Regions from separate parts of the Photobacterium panuliri genome, predicted to be linked through region 3. Evidence: predicted binding sites of a transcription regulator. Region 3 holds the regulator's gene; each other region holds the start of a gene.
The links. The regulator CRP, encoded in region 3, controls carbon source genes, mostly activating them, when cyclic AMP is high. The targets are predictions, from matches to a motif close to TGTGANNNNNNTCACA.
Positions count from the first base shown of each region.

Region 1: the regulator CRP is predicted to act here: its motif matches at 2,080-2,095, upstream of rppH (RNA pyrophosphohydrolase).
Region 2: the regulator CRP is predicted to act here: its motif matches at 1,891-1,906, upstream of recB (exodeoxyribonuclease V subunit beta).

Region 1 is NZ_CP197192.1:1,019,707-1,023,815, reverse strand. It holds gene ptsP (phosphoenolpyruvate--protein phosphotransferase) at 1-1,377, opposite strand, end outside; gene rppH (RNA pyrophosphohydrolase) at 1,406-1,927, opposite strand; gene mutH (DNA mismatch repair endonuclease MutH) at 2,581-3,252, shown strand; gene ACSF8X_RS04920 (DUF6482 family protein) at 3,260-3,565, opposite strand; gene ACSF8X_RS04915 (NADP(H)-dependent aldo-keto reductase) at 3,753-4,109, shown strand, end outside.
Region 2 is NZ_CP197192.1:3,288,302-3,292,410, reverse strand. It holds gene recC (exodeoxyribonuclease V subunit gamma) at 1-1,755, shown strand, start outside; gene recB (exodeoxyribonuclease V subunit beta) at 2,041-4,109, shown strand, end outside.
Region 3 is NZ_CP197192.1:135,849-139,957, reverse strand. It holds gene astD (succinylglutamate-semialdehyde dehydrogenase) at 1-915, shown strand, start outside; gene ACSF8X_RS00755 (DUF1338 domain-containing protein) at 995-1,789, shown strand; gene ACSF8X_RS00750 (hypothetical protein) at 1,813-1,995, opposite strand; gene crp (cAMP-activated global transcriptional regulator CRP) at 2,176-2,808, opposite strand; gene ACSF8X_RS00740 (OsmC family protein) at 3,072-3,476, shown strand; gene ACSF8X_RS00735 (phosphoribulokinase) at 3,578-4,109, opposite strand, start outside.

The DNA.
Region 1 (4,109 bases), 880 kb from region 3:
GCCCACCCCGTCCACGCCACGGTTAACCGCAATACTGGTGTCGGCACTGAGCCCGGCATTGAGGAAGATATGCACCCGCTCGCCATTTCGGGTCACGGCACATTTCTCAACGTCTTCCTCGACGACCTTGGCCAGCTCCAGCTCTTCGCGCACCAAGCGCTTGTATTCCGCCATAACATGACGGGGCGGGTTGACCAACAGTTCGCCGCGGTAGCCGTCCACCACGACCTTGCAGTCATGGATCTTATCGGGAACAAAATCGACACCCATAATCGCCGGGATCCCAAGTGCCCGCGACAAAATCGCAGCATGGGAGTTCGCCGCCCCTTCCTGAGATACCACGGCGGCCAGTTTCTCCCGGGGGATACTGGCCAGAATCCCAGCGGTGAGCTCGCGGGTCAGCAAGACAACCGGTTCATCCCATTGATGCTCGTCGACCGTTTCATTATTGAGGAAGAACAATAAACGCTGGCCCAGCTCACGAATATCCTGAGCGCGCTCTTTGAGGTAATCGTCCTTCATATTGGCAAACTGTGCCGAGTAGGTTTCAACAACCTGCCTAACGGCCCATTCCGCCTGTGCGCCCGCCGAGACCTTGCCAAACAAGTCCTTGCGCAGCATGGGGTCATTGAGCAGGTGACTGAATAAGTCAAAAATAGCGAGCGTTTCCTTATGCAGCTCACTGTCGAATCGCTTACGCAGACGACGGAACTCGGCACTGGCCATTTCAATGGCAATACTGAGCCGCTCCTGCTCCGCCTCGCGATCGATACACGATGCCGGACACACTAGCTCCAGCCGCGGCTGATTGTCATCCCACCATGCCGTTGCAACCGCAACACCACTGGAGGCGGCCGAACCGACCAGACGCAACCCGCGATGCTGATCAGGCCACATCCCCTGCGCTTTGGCATGAGCCAGTAATACTGCCAGCTGGGCTGCCAGCGTCACCATAAAGGATTCTTCGCTCTCGTCGAACTCGCGCTGCTCGCGCTGCTGGATCACCAATACCCCCAGCACCTGTCGCTGATGAATGATCGGGGTACCGAAGAAAGAGCGGAAGGACTCCTCCCCAATGCCGGGAAGGAGCTTAAAATGAGGGTGCTGACGGGCGTCAGCGACGTTGATGGGCTCGGCCTTGGCAGCCACCTGCCCGACCAGCCCTTCACCAAAGGCAAGACCGACATGACGATGGGGCTTTCTGAGCCCCTTCGTCGCCATCAAGGTATAACGCTGACGCTGGTAATCTGCGATATAGACCGAACAACACTCCGTTTTCATGGCATGGCAAGTGCTGACCACCAACTGTTCCAGTGCATCAAGCAGGCTCGGCGCACTGGCCACCTTCTCAACGATTTCTCTTAGCTGCGTCAGCATCTTTTGCCTAACTCCACATCAAACAGGGTTAACTGCGTTTGCCCCGGCGCTGCTTTCTGCGTTCTTTGCGCTCCTTGAAGGGCATTGCCATCGCTGCGAATTCTTTCAATGCTCGGCGGTAAACATCCCGCTTGAACGATACAACCTGCCGAACCGGATACCAATAACTGACCCAGCGCCAGCCATCGAACTCCGGAATCGAACCACGCTGCATATTTACCTTGGATTCATCGCATTCCAAACTCAGCAAAAACCATTTTTGCTTTTGACCAATACAAACAGGCTTTGAATCCCAGCGCACCAGACGCTTAGGAAGCTTATAACGAAGCCAGTGCCGGCTTGATGCCAGAATCCGCACGTCTTTCTTCGTTAATCCCACTTCCTCATACAGTTCCCGGTACATGGCCTGCTCAGGGGTTTCCCCTTCGTCAATACCACCTTGTGGAAACTGCCAGGAATGCTGTCCGTACCGCCGAGCCCAGAATACTTGACCATGGCTATTGCAGATCACTATCCCCACATTCGGGCGGTATCCATCGCCATCAATCACTGGACGACCTCAATATAAATCTCTATTAATAGTGATTTTTTCACAGTCGCCGCAACGGGTAAACTAACAATCGAATTTATCCCCCTATTTTCCTACCAAAGCCTCAGTTTTTGGATAACTTTTATCTGCTGGTTATTTTATAAACAACCCAATGAGACCTAGACCACATTTATACACGATTTCTGTGGATAGAATTGTGAAGAAGCGGTAAATCCAAGGATCTTTGGAATGTGATTATTATATGAAACAACAATAAAAGCATTCAAAAACAAAAACAAAACACCATCAAATCAAACACTTGAACGAGAGATCCTTTCGGAAACAAAATACCAACAGATACCAGTTTGTATGCAAAATCCAGATCGGTTAAAGATCGACCAGATTAGGTTTTATCCACATAAAATCATCAACACCGGATAAATAAACCGCAGCACAGCGTTCAAAATTGCAACCAACCCCTGTTTAAATCCACAGTTAATGGCAGGCATTAAAAAATATCATGTCTTACTGTGGATAAGTTGATTTCCAACGCCGTGATAAGATCCTCGGGCAGGATCGTCTCCTGCCATCACTGCACTACGCCCCATTTGTCCTCGGCTTTCCCCCTGCGCCTATGCTAGGATCATCACCTCGACAACAATAGGTACCACGATATGCAACCCTCCCCCCCGACCTCTGAACACGCACTCCTCGAGCGGGCATGTAACCTGGCCGGGCAGACTCTCGGCGAACTGGCTGTACAGGCAGGCATTTCCGTCCCGATGGATCTACGCCGCGACAAGGGATGGGTTGGCCAATTGCTGGAATGGCACCTCGGCGCCTCAGCAGGCAGCAAACCGGTACCTGATTTTGACAACCTCGGGATTGAGCTGAAAACCATCCCGATTGGCTACAACGGCAAACCTCTCGAGACGACCTTTGTCTGTGTGGCCCCCCTTATCGGGTTGCATGGGCTGAGCTGGGAAAAAAGCCACATCCGCCACAAACTCGCCAGAGTTCTGTGGGTTCCTGTGGAGGGTGAGCGGGATATCCCGCTGCCAGATCGCCACGTTGGCTCCCCGCTATTATGGAGCCCGTCAGAAGAAGAAGAGCAGCAGCTCCGCCGGGACTGGGAAGAGTTGATGGACATGATTGTCCTCGGCCAGGTCGAACAAATTACAGCCCGTCACGGCGAGGTTCTGCAGTTACGTCCGAAGGCGGCAAACAGCCGAGCCCTGACCGAAGCGTACGGAGCCAACGGCCAACCCATCAAGACCTTGCCACGGGGCTTTTACCTCAAGACCCATTTCACTGCCGCCTTGCTAGAGCGTTACTTTATTCTCTAACGCCCCTCTACAGGTGCACGGTCATATCCTGCTGACAACGGGACTCCAACCCGGCCGGTCCGAACTCATCGTAAGGATCGGTCATTCGCAGCGTCACCGAGGTTATCCCGAGCGGCCTGAGCAGCTCGCCAGCTTGCTCGATCGTCTGGAAAGTCATCATCTCACCCTGCTCGGTTTTCAATGGCTCGAGATGGTGCTTGTACTCCACTTCCATAAGGTAGTCACCGCACCCTGCGTAGCTCGTGAGGATACAGTGCGGCAATTCGCCACGGCTGGACTGAGTCCAATGTTTGAGTTGAGACAGCTTCATCATGCCTCCTGCTGTTGGATACCCGGCTCACCATCTCATAACTATTGTCGATAAGTCGTTATTGGGCAACTGGCCTCCCGCTCAGACAAATACATTGTCGCCGAAACGCGCATCTTGAGGTAACTTGGGGATAAGGTAGCTTAGGAATAAGGTAGCTTAGGTATACAACAACACGCTCCAAGGAGGGCTGATGAAATACCACAAAATCCCCAATTCGACCCTCGAGGTTAGCAAAATCTGCCTCGGTACCATGACGTTTGGCGAGCAGAATAACGAGAAGGAAGCCCACAGCCAGCTTGATTTTGCCATTGAGCACGGCATCAACTTCATCGATACCGCCGAAATGTACCCGGTTCCCCCGAAATCTGACAGCCAAGGCCTCACCGAACGCTACATTGGCAACTGGCTGAAAAAAACCGGCCTTCGGGACAAGATCGTTCTGGCCACCAAAGTCGCCGGCCCGCGCAATGTTCCCTATATCAGGGACAATATGGCCCTTGACTGGCGCAATATCCACGATGCCGTCGATGCCAGCCTAGAACGCCTG
Region 2 (4,109 bases), 360 kb from region 3:
GAGCTGGCGGGCCATCTGGCTGGATTTATCGACTGCCTTATTGAATACCGGGAAAGTCTGGCGCAGCCGCATTCGGTCCATGAGTGGACCGCGATCCTCAATACCCTGTTGGATGATTTTCTGGCGGTGGAGCTGGAAGGCGAGTTGGTGCTGAAGTCGATCCGTGATCTTCTCCACCGCTTGGACGAGCAGTTGGACGATGCGGGTTTTGCCACTGATATTTCCCCTGCCGTGCTGAACCAATACCTGCAAGACAAGCTATCGGGTGAGCGGGTAAGCCAGCGTTTTCTCGCCGGACAGGTGAACTTCTGTACCCTGATGCCAATGCGCTCGATCCCGTTCCGGGTGGTGTGTCTGCTGGGGATGAACGATGGGGCTTACCCTCGTAACATTGCCCCTGAAGGGTTTGATTTGATGAATGGCCGCACTCGGGCAGGGGATCGCTCGCGCCGGGATGACGACCGCTACCTGTTCCTCGAGGCGATTCAGTCAGCGCAGGAAACCTTGTATATCAGCTATGTCGGACGTTCAATTCAGGACAATGCCGAGCGGATGCCAAGTGTACTGGTTAGCGAGCTGGTGGAGTACTGTCAGCAAGGCTATTGCCTTGACGGCGACGAGGCGTTGCCGGTCGACCAGTCAGCTGATTTGCTCAAAGATAAGCTGATCCGTCACCATCCGCTTGTCCCATTCAGCCCGCAGGCATTTAGCGGTGAGCATGCCAGCTTTGCGGCCGAGTGGCTTCCTGCCGCTACCCGCAGTGGCAGTGCCAGCCCTGCATTTCAAATCGCAGCCCTCAATGCAGATCCGCTCAAGGACGGGCAGATAAAACCTCTCGAGCTGGCAGAATTGCAGCGCTTCTGGCGTTTGCCGGTACGCTACTTCTTCAACCGTCGACTCAAGGTGTATTTTGAGCCGCCGATGGGCGTGATGGTTGATGATGAACCATTTGAGCTCAATGGCTTGGAAAGCTACGTGCTGCGTGATGAGCTACTGTCGTTGCTGCTTGATGCTCGTGCGCAGGGACGTGATGAGGAACCGGTGTACCGAGATTTTGCCGCTGAGCAAAAAGCGGCGGGTAACCTGCCAATCGCCGCGTTTGGCGAGCTCGACTTGGAAGTCACACGTCTGGAAACAATGGCGCTGGTTAATTTGATCGCCCCGTTGGCGAGCAAGCCACTTGATGATCATGAGGTTGATATTGCCTTTGAGATCAACGGCGAAACGGTGCAGTTGCAAGGGTGGTTGAAACAGCGTTATCAGTCCGGTTTGTTGCGCTACCGCAGCGGGAAGATCCGTCCGCAGGATATGCTGGCGGCTTGGTTTGATCACCTCTGCCTTGCGGCCGGTGGCAAGGGACTGGAAACGCATGTGATCGGTACTGACCGGCATGTGAAGCTGCTCCAAGTGGAGGCCGGTGATGCGAAAGCATATCTACAAGAGGTCATTGAGTTATATTTCCAAGGGCTAAACCAGCCGTTGGCGTATTTCCCGAAAACGGCGCAGGCCGGCATCATGGCCTGTATCGATAAGAACGGTAACTGGAGCGACAGTGACGAGAATCGTGAGAAGGCCCTGGCAAAAATGGCAGATGCTTTCAACGGCGGTTACATGTTTACCGGCGAGGGGGTTGATACTTATGTCGCTCGAGTCTGGCCGCAGTGGAGTGACGAACTGGCTCAGGAGATATCGCAACTGGCTGCCCGAGTACTGCAGGGTCCGATTATGGGCAGTGAGGATGTGGAGCAGGAGTAGTGGAAAAAGCCAGAAAGGAAGTAGTGTGGTCGCCAGCAAATCATTGTTAGTTGTAGGGTGTTCGCTGTACGACCACTGGTGCAGAGGTAGACCACGTTTCTGGCGCAGATACTAACGAATGGCCTCGGGGTAAACTGTGAGAAACGTCTCACAATGGTTTGTGGCCAGTGTGTTTTAGGTACGTAATAAGTGCTTGATCACATTGATGATGTGGCCGAAGCCCCTTGCTGCAACTGATGATGCGATGACATCCGATGACGGGTGGATCAACCAACAAAACAATATTTGGAAAGACAATCCATGGATAACGTGAACGTTGCCAATAAATTACAACCGATGGCCTTCCCGTTGTACGGCGCTAGGCTCATCGAAGCCTCGGCTGGTACGGGGAAGACCTTTACCATTGTGAGTTTGTATCTGCGGCTTTTGCTGGGACATGGCAGTGATCAAACGCGCCATGCAAAGCCGTTGGATGTGGACGAAATTCTGGTGGTGACCTTCACTGAAGCCGCAACCGCAGAGCTGAGAGATCGTATCCGCACGGGGATCAAAGATGCTTATGTCTCTTTTTGCCGCGGTAAGAGCACCGGCTCGTACAAGCAGACTATCGACACGTTGTTACAAGAGATCCCCGATCACCATATCGCCAAGCAAATATTGCTGGATGCCGAGCGGCGTATGGACGAGGCGGCGATTTATACCATTCATGGTTTCTGCCAGCGGATGCTAACCCAGAATGCTTTCGAGTCAGGCAGTCGCTTCAATAATGAGTTCGTGACCGATGAGAGCCAGCTAAAGAGTCTCGTGGTTGCGGACTACTGGCGGCGGAATTTCTACCATTTGCCGTTTGGTCTGGCGAATGAGGTCAGGCAGCTCTGGTCATCGCCGGCGGCATTGCTGCGCGAATTGGGCAGCAGCCTGACCGGGGCGCCGCTGAAGCTTTCGGTGCCGCCAATGTCGGACACGCTTGATACGCTTCATCAGGAAAATATGCAGCGGATCGACAGCGTCAAGGCCTTGTGGCAAGAACATGAGGCGGATCTTGAAGCTCTGATTGCCAATTCGGGGATCAACAAGCGCAGCTATACCAAAAAGAGCCTGCCAGCATGGTTGGCTCAGGTCAGCGCGTGGGCGGCCAAGCCAACGCAGGACTACTCCCTGCCTGACAAGCTTGACCGTTTTCATCAGCAGACCCTGATCGAGAAAACGGCCAAGGGCGAGCCGCCCGAGCATCCGGTATTTGTTGCGATTGCTGAATTGCTTGATAGCCCTGCGAACTTACATGATCCGCTGCTGGCGCACGCGATTGAGCAGTGTCGGAGTTTGCTGGCACAGGCCAAGGCCCGTAAAGGCTGGTTGTCGTTTGATGATTTGTTGACTCAATTGTCGGCGGCCATTGATAACGATAGCGATGACCTGCTGGCCGGGCGTATCCGGACACAGTATCCGGTGGCGATGATCGATGAATTCCAGGATACCGATCCGCTGCAGTACAGTATTTTTAGTACGATTTACCGTGATCATGCCGATTGCGGCCTGTTCATGATCGGCGACCCCAAGCAGGCGATCTATGCCTTTCGCGGGGCGGATATTTTCACCTATATCCAAGCCCGTCGGCAGGTGACCGATCATTACACCCTTGATACCAACTGGCGCTCGACAGCCGAGATGGTCGGGGCGGTCAATGCGGTCTTTGCCCGCCCAGAGAGCCCGTTTATCTATGATCAGGATATCCAGTTCACGGCGGTTAACCATAGCCCGAAAGCCTCGGAACGCCGTTGGCGGCTGGACAACCAAGATCAACCGGCTTTGACATTCTGGCTGCAGGACAGCGATGACGGTAAACCGATAACCAAAGGGAGTTATCAGGAAACCATGGCTGCTGCGACAGCGGCTCAGATCCAGCATATCCTGACCCAGTCACAGCAGCAGTCGGCCTATTTTTGTGATGGCGAGCAGCGCCATATGATCGAAGCGGGGGATATCGCGGTGCTGGTGCGTACCGGCAGTGAAGGCAAGCTGGTTAAGAAGGCCTTGGCCGAACAAGGGATAGCCAGTGTGTATTTGTCTAACCGCGATAGCGTGTTTGCGAGTGCCGAAGCCGGGGATATCCAGCGCTTGCTGCAGGCCGTGCTGACGCCTGAAGACGAACGCGCGCTGCGTGCTGCGCTGGCCTCGAGCCTGTTTGCGCTGACGGCGGTGGAGTTGGATGAGCTGAATAACAGCGAGTCGGCATGGGAAGTGGCGATCAACAGCTTTAAGGGATACCGCAAGCTTTGGTTGTCTCGCGGGGTGATGCCGATGCTGCGCACCGTGATGGCCCAGAACAAAATTGCCGAGCGGCTATTGGCTGA
Region 3 (4,109 bases):
CGGCTGTGGCAGTTGGCGGGGCTGCCTGATGGGGTGATCAATTTGGTACAGGGGGCAAGGCCGGTTGGCGAGGCCCTGGCGGCCAGCCGTGGTATCGACGGGCTGTTGTTTACCGGCAGTGCCCATACTGGCCACCTGTTGCACCGCCAGTTTGCCGGCCAGCCAGGCAAGATGCTGGCGTTGGAAATGGGGGGCAACAATCCGTTGGTTGTCTCTGAATTTTGTGGCGAGCTCGATGCCACTGTCTACACTATTATTCAGTCGGCCTTTCTCAGTGCCGGGCAGCGTTGCACTTGTGCTCGCCGCCTTTATCTTCCTCGTGGGGAGGTCGGTGATGCCCTGCTTGAGCGGCTGGTCGCTGTCGCGTCCCAGTTGCGGGTTGGCGGGCCGTTTGATCATCCGGCGCCGTTTATGGGGCCGCAGATTTCCGATCAGGCTGCCGATGCGATTGTCCGTACCCAGTCCGATCTTGAGAATTTGGGGGGCAAAACCCTGCTACGTTCAACCCGCGGGCAAGGGGCGGTTGTGACGCCGGGTATTATCGATGTGAGTGCTATTGCCACCCTGCCTGATGAGGAATACTTCGGCCCGCTGTTGCAAGTTGCCCGTTATCGTAATTTGGCCGATGCCGTCACTATGGCCAATGACACCCGTTATGGGTTGTCTGCCGGTTTGATATCGACGGACGACGGCGAATGGCAGTATTTTGTCGAGCATATCCGGGCCGGGATCGTTAACCGCAACCGGCCGTTGACTGGGGCGAGTGGCGATGCGCCGTTTGGTGGCCCCGGCGCATCTGGCAATCTGCGTCCCAGTGCCTACTATGCCGCCGACTATTGTGCCTATCCGATGGCTACGCTTGAGGGCGGGCAGGCAGAATTGCCCGACAAGTTGGCGCCGGGTATCGTTTTTTAGAGTGCGTTCTGTAACCAGCGCGAGTTACCACGAGAGCGTTGATTCCCCTCGAACCGACTAGCGTGAGGATATCATCATCATGGAAAGGGTAGAGCAACTGTTTAATGGGCTGTGGCAGGACTATGTCACACGCCTTTGTCCCTCGGCATTGCAGATCCACGATCTGCTAGCCGAGGAGGAGCCGCTGCATAACGATCACATTGCCCTACGAACGTTCAATTTACCGATGGTGGGCCTTGACCGTTTGGCTGCTCCCTTCATTGCGATTGGCTACCAACCCAAGGGGCGTTACCGTTTCGAGGGCAAGAAACTCTACGCCGAGCATTTCGAGCATCCCAACCCGCTGGCTCCCAAGGTGTTTATCAGCGAGCTGATGGTGGGGCAGTTCAGCTCGTTGTTCCAGCAGACGGTACGAGAGCTGGTGGCCCAGATGCCGGAGACGTCCTTGCGTGATCCGGCCTTCCTATATGGCGGACGGCAGTGGGAGCTGGACTTTGCCACTTATGAGTTGCTGCTGGCAGAGAGTGAGTATGGCGGTTGGCTGGCTGCCCATGGCTTTGGCGCCAACCATTTCACGGTGAGCCTCAACCATCTCGAGCAGTTCACTGAGGTACGGGAGGTCAATCACCTGCTACGTCACAATGGCTTTGTGATTAACGAGGCTGGCGGGGATGTAAAGGGCAGTGCCAAGGTGATGCTTGAACAATCGTCCACGATGGCCGACCGGGTCGTGGTTGGGTTCAGTGATGGAACCTATGCTATCCCCGGAGGCTTTTACGAATTTGCCAAGCGTTATCCTGATGAGGATGGTGAGCTGTTCTCTGGTTTTGTCGAGGCATCTGCCGACAAAATTTTCGAGAGTACTCACCAATAGATCACCGTGATTGTCCGCGTTGTTCAGTGGCTGATGTTATCGAGGGGAGGCAGATCATAGCCGTGGCTGCTATGGCGTGGCGGCTCTTGTTGTTCTAGGTAGTGTCTGCTGCCGCTAAAGCCGGTCAATTCGACGGTTGTCGGTAGCGGGGCAATCACGGCAGGGCTAAAAGTGGTATGGTGCGGGGAGAAACGCTCGATATCCATATCTTAATCTCCGGTCAATGTTGTATAAGCGCAAATTCCATATGCGCAATGTAGCACTTGTTGGGCAGGATTCAAGTGAAAAAATAGTGAAAATTATTGCAAACTTATTCGCTATAGCGATTTTTTATTTGCAGCCATAAAAAAAGCCGCTAGTGCGGCTTTTTTCAATTATGGTGGCTATCAGCGTGTACCGTAGACAACGATAGTCTTGCCGTGGGCAGAAATCAGGTTCTGCTCTTCCAGCATCTTGAGGATGCGGCCAACGGTTTCACGCGAGCAGCCAACGATTTGGCCGATTTCCTGACGAGTGATCTTGATCTGCATGCCGTCTGGGTGCGTCATTGCATCCGGTTGCTTGGCAAGGTTCAGCAAGGTTTGTGCGATACGGCCGGTTACATCCAAGAAGGCAAGGTCGCCAACTTTCTGGCTGGTTACCTGCAGGCGACGAGCCATCTGAGCAGACAGGCGCATCAGGATATCCGGATTTACTTGGATTAGCTGGCGGAATTTCTTGAATGAAATTTCAGCAACTTCGCACGGAGTCTTCGCACGTACCCAAGCGGTACGCTCCTGGCCTTCCTCGAACAGACCAAGTTCACCGATAAAGTCGCCCTGGTTTAGGTAAGACAGGATCATTTCTTTGCCTTCTTCATCCTTGATCAGGACGGCAACAGAACCTTTTACAATGTAGTAGAGGGTTTCTGCTTTCTCGCCAGCATGGATCAAAGTACTCTTTGAAGGGTATTTATGAATGTGACAATGGGAAAGAAACCACTCTAGAGTTGGATCTGTTTGAGGTTTACCTGGAACCATATTACTAACTTCCTCTGCGTTTAATGCCCAACAACGACGTCCCTATAATTCAAGGCTGGGCCTCTTGTTCGTCGTTTAGGATATTCAGTCACCTGCCGGGCTGCAAGTCAACTTGAATAATTAGCTCAGAGTTTATCTTTTTTCGGCGCGTATTTCTTGATATTGATCTATCGGAAATGGCCATTTTCTAGTCATAAGTGTGCACATGATCACACAGTTGCCAGATAGTGCCAAAACCCCCTGTTTGTAGTAAGGAGAACACGATGCAATCGCGAGTGAAATGGGTCGAGAATATGACCTTTTTAGGCCAGTCAAATTCGGGCCATAGCGTGGTAATGGACGGTAATGGTGGCGAAAAAGCCCCGAGTCCGATGGAACTGGTATTGATGGCTGCCGGAGGTTGCAGTTCAGTGGATGTGGTGGACGGCCTGAAGTCAGCCGGTCAGAAAATCACGGCGTGCGAGGCGCAGATCAGCTCGGTCCGGCGCGATCAGGCACCCCGCCTGTTCACCACGGTGAACTTGCACTTTGTGGTTACCGGTGTGGGGCTCGACAGTGCCATCGTGGCCGAGACGGTTGCCAATTCGCTGGAGAAGTACTGCTCGGTTTGCCTGATGCTAGGGGAAGGGGTCGAGATGACCCATTCCTACGAGGTTGTCGAGGCGTGATCGCCTGAACGTGGTGGCCTTTGTGCCGCCACGTTGTTTTGCCCAACTGTTGTGTTGCTAGTCCCTTCCTGTGCTCTGGGCGATCGCCCTTATCCCTTGTACTACCCAATCTTTCCTGTATCGATCAGTTTTTGGATCAGCGGCCTCATGATTAACTCCATCGCAAAGCTCATCTTGCCGCCGGGTACCACCAGATTGTTGTGGCGAGACATAAACGAGCCTTGGATCATTGCCAGCAGGTACGGGAAGTCGACGTTTTTGATCCCACGGAAACGGATCACCACGAAGCTCTCGTCGAGGCTCGGAATGGCCTTGGCACTGAACGGGTTGGAGGTATCGACGGTCGGCACCCGTTGGAAATTGATATGGGTGCGCGAGAACTGAGGAGTGATGTAGTTGAGGTAGTCGTCCATCGAGCGGACGATAGATTCCATCACCGCCTCGCGGGAATGGCCACGATCCCGGGTATCACGGACGATTTTCTGAATCCACTCGAGGTTGACGATCGGTACCATGCCGATGAGTAAGTCGACGTGCTGAGCGGCGTTGACATCGCCGTCGACCACCCCGCCGTGGAGCCCTTCGTAGAACAGTACATCGGTATTTTCGGGGAGATCTTGCCAAGGCGTGAAG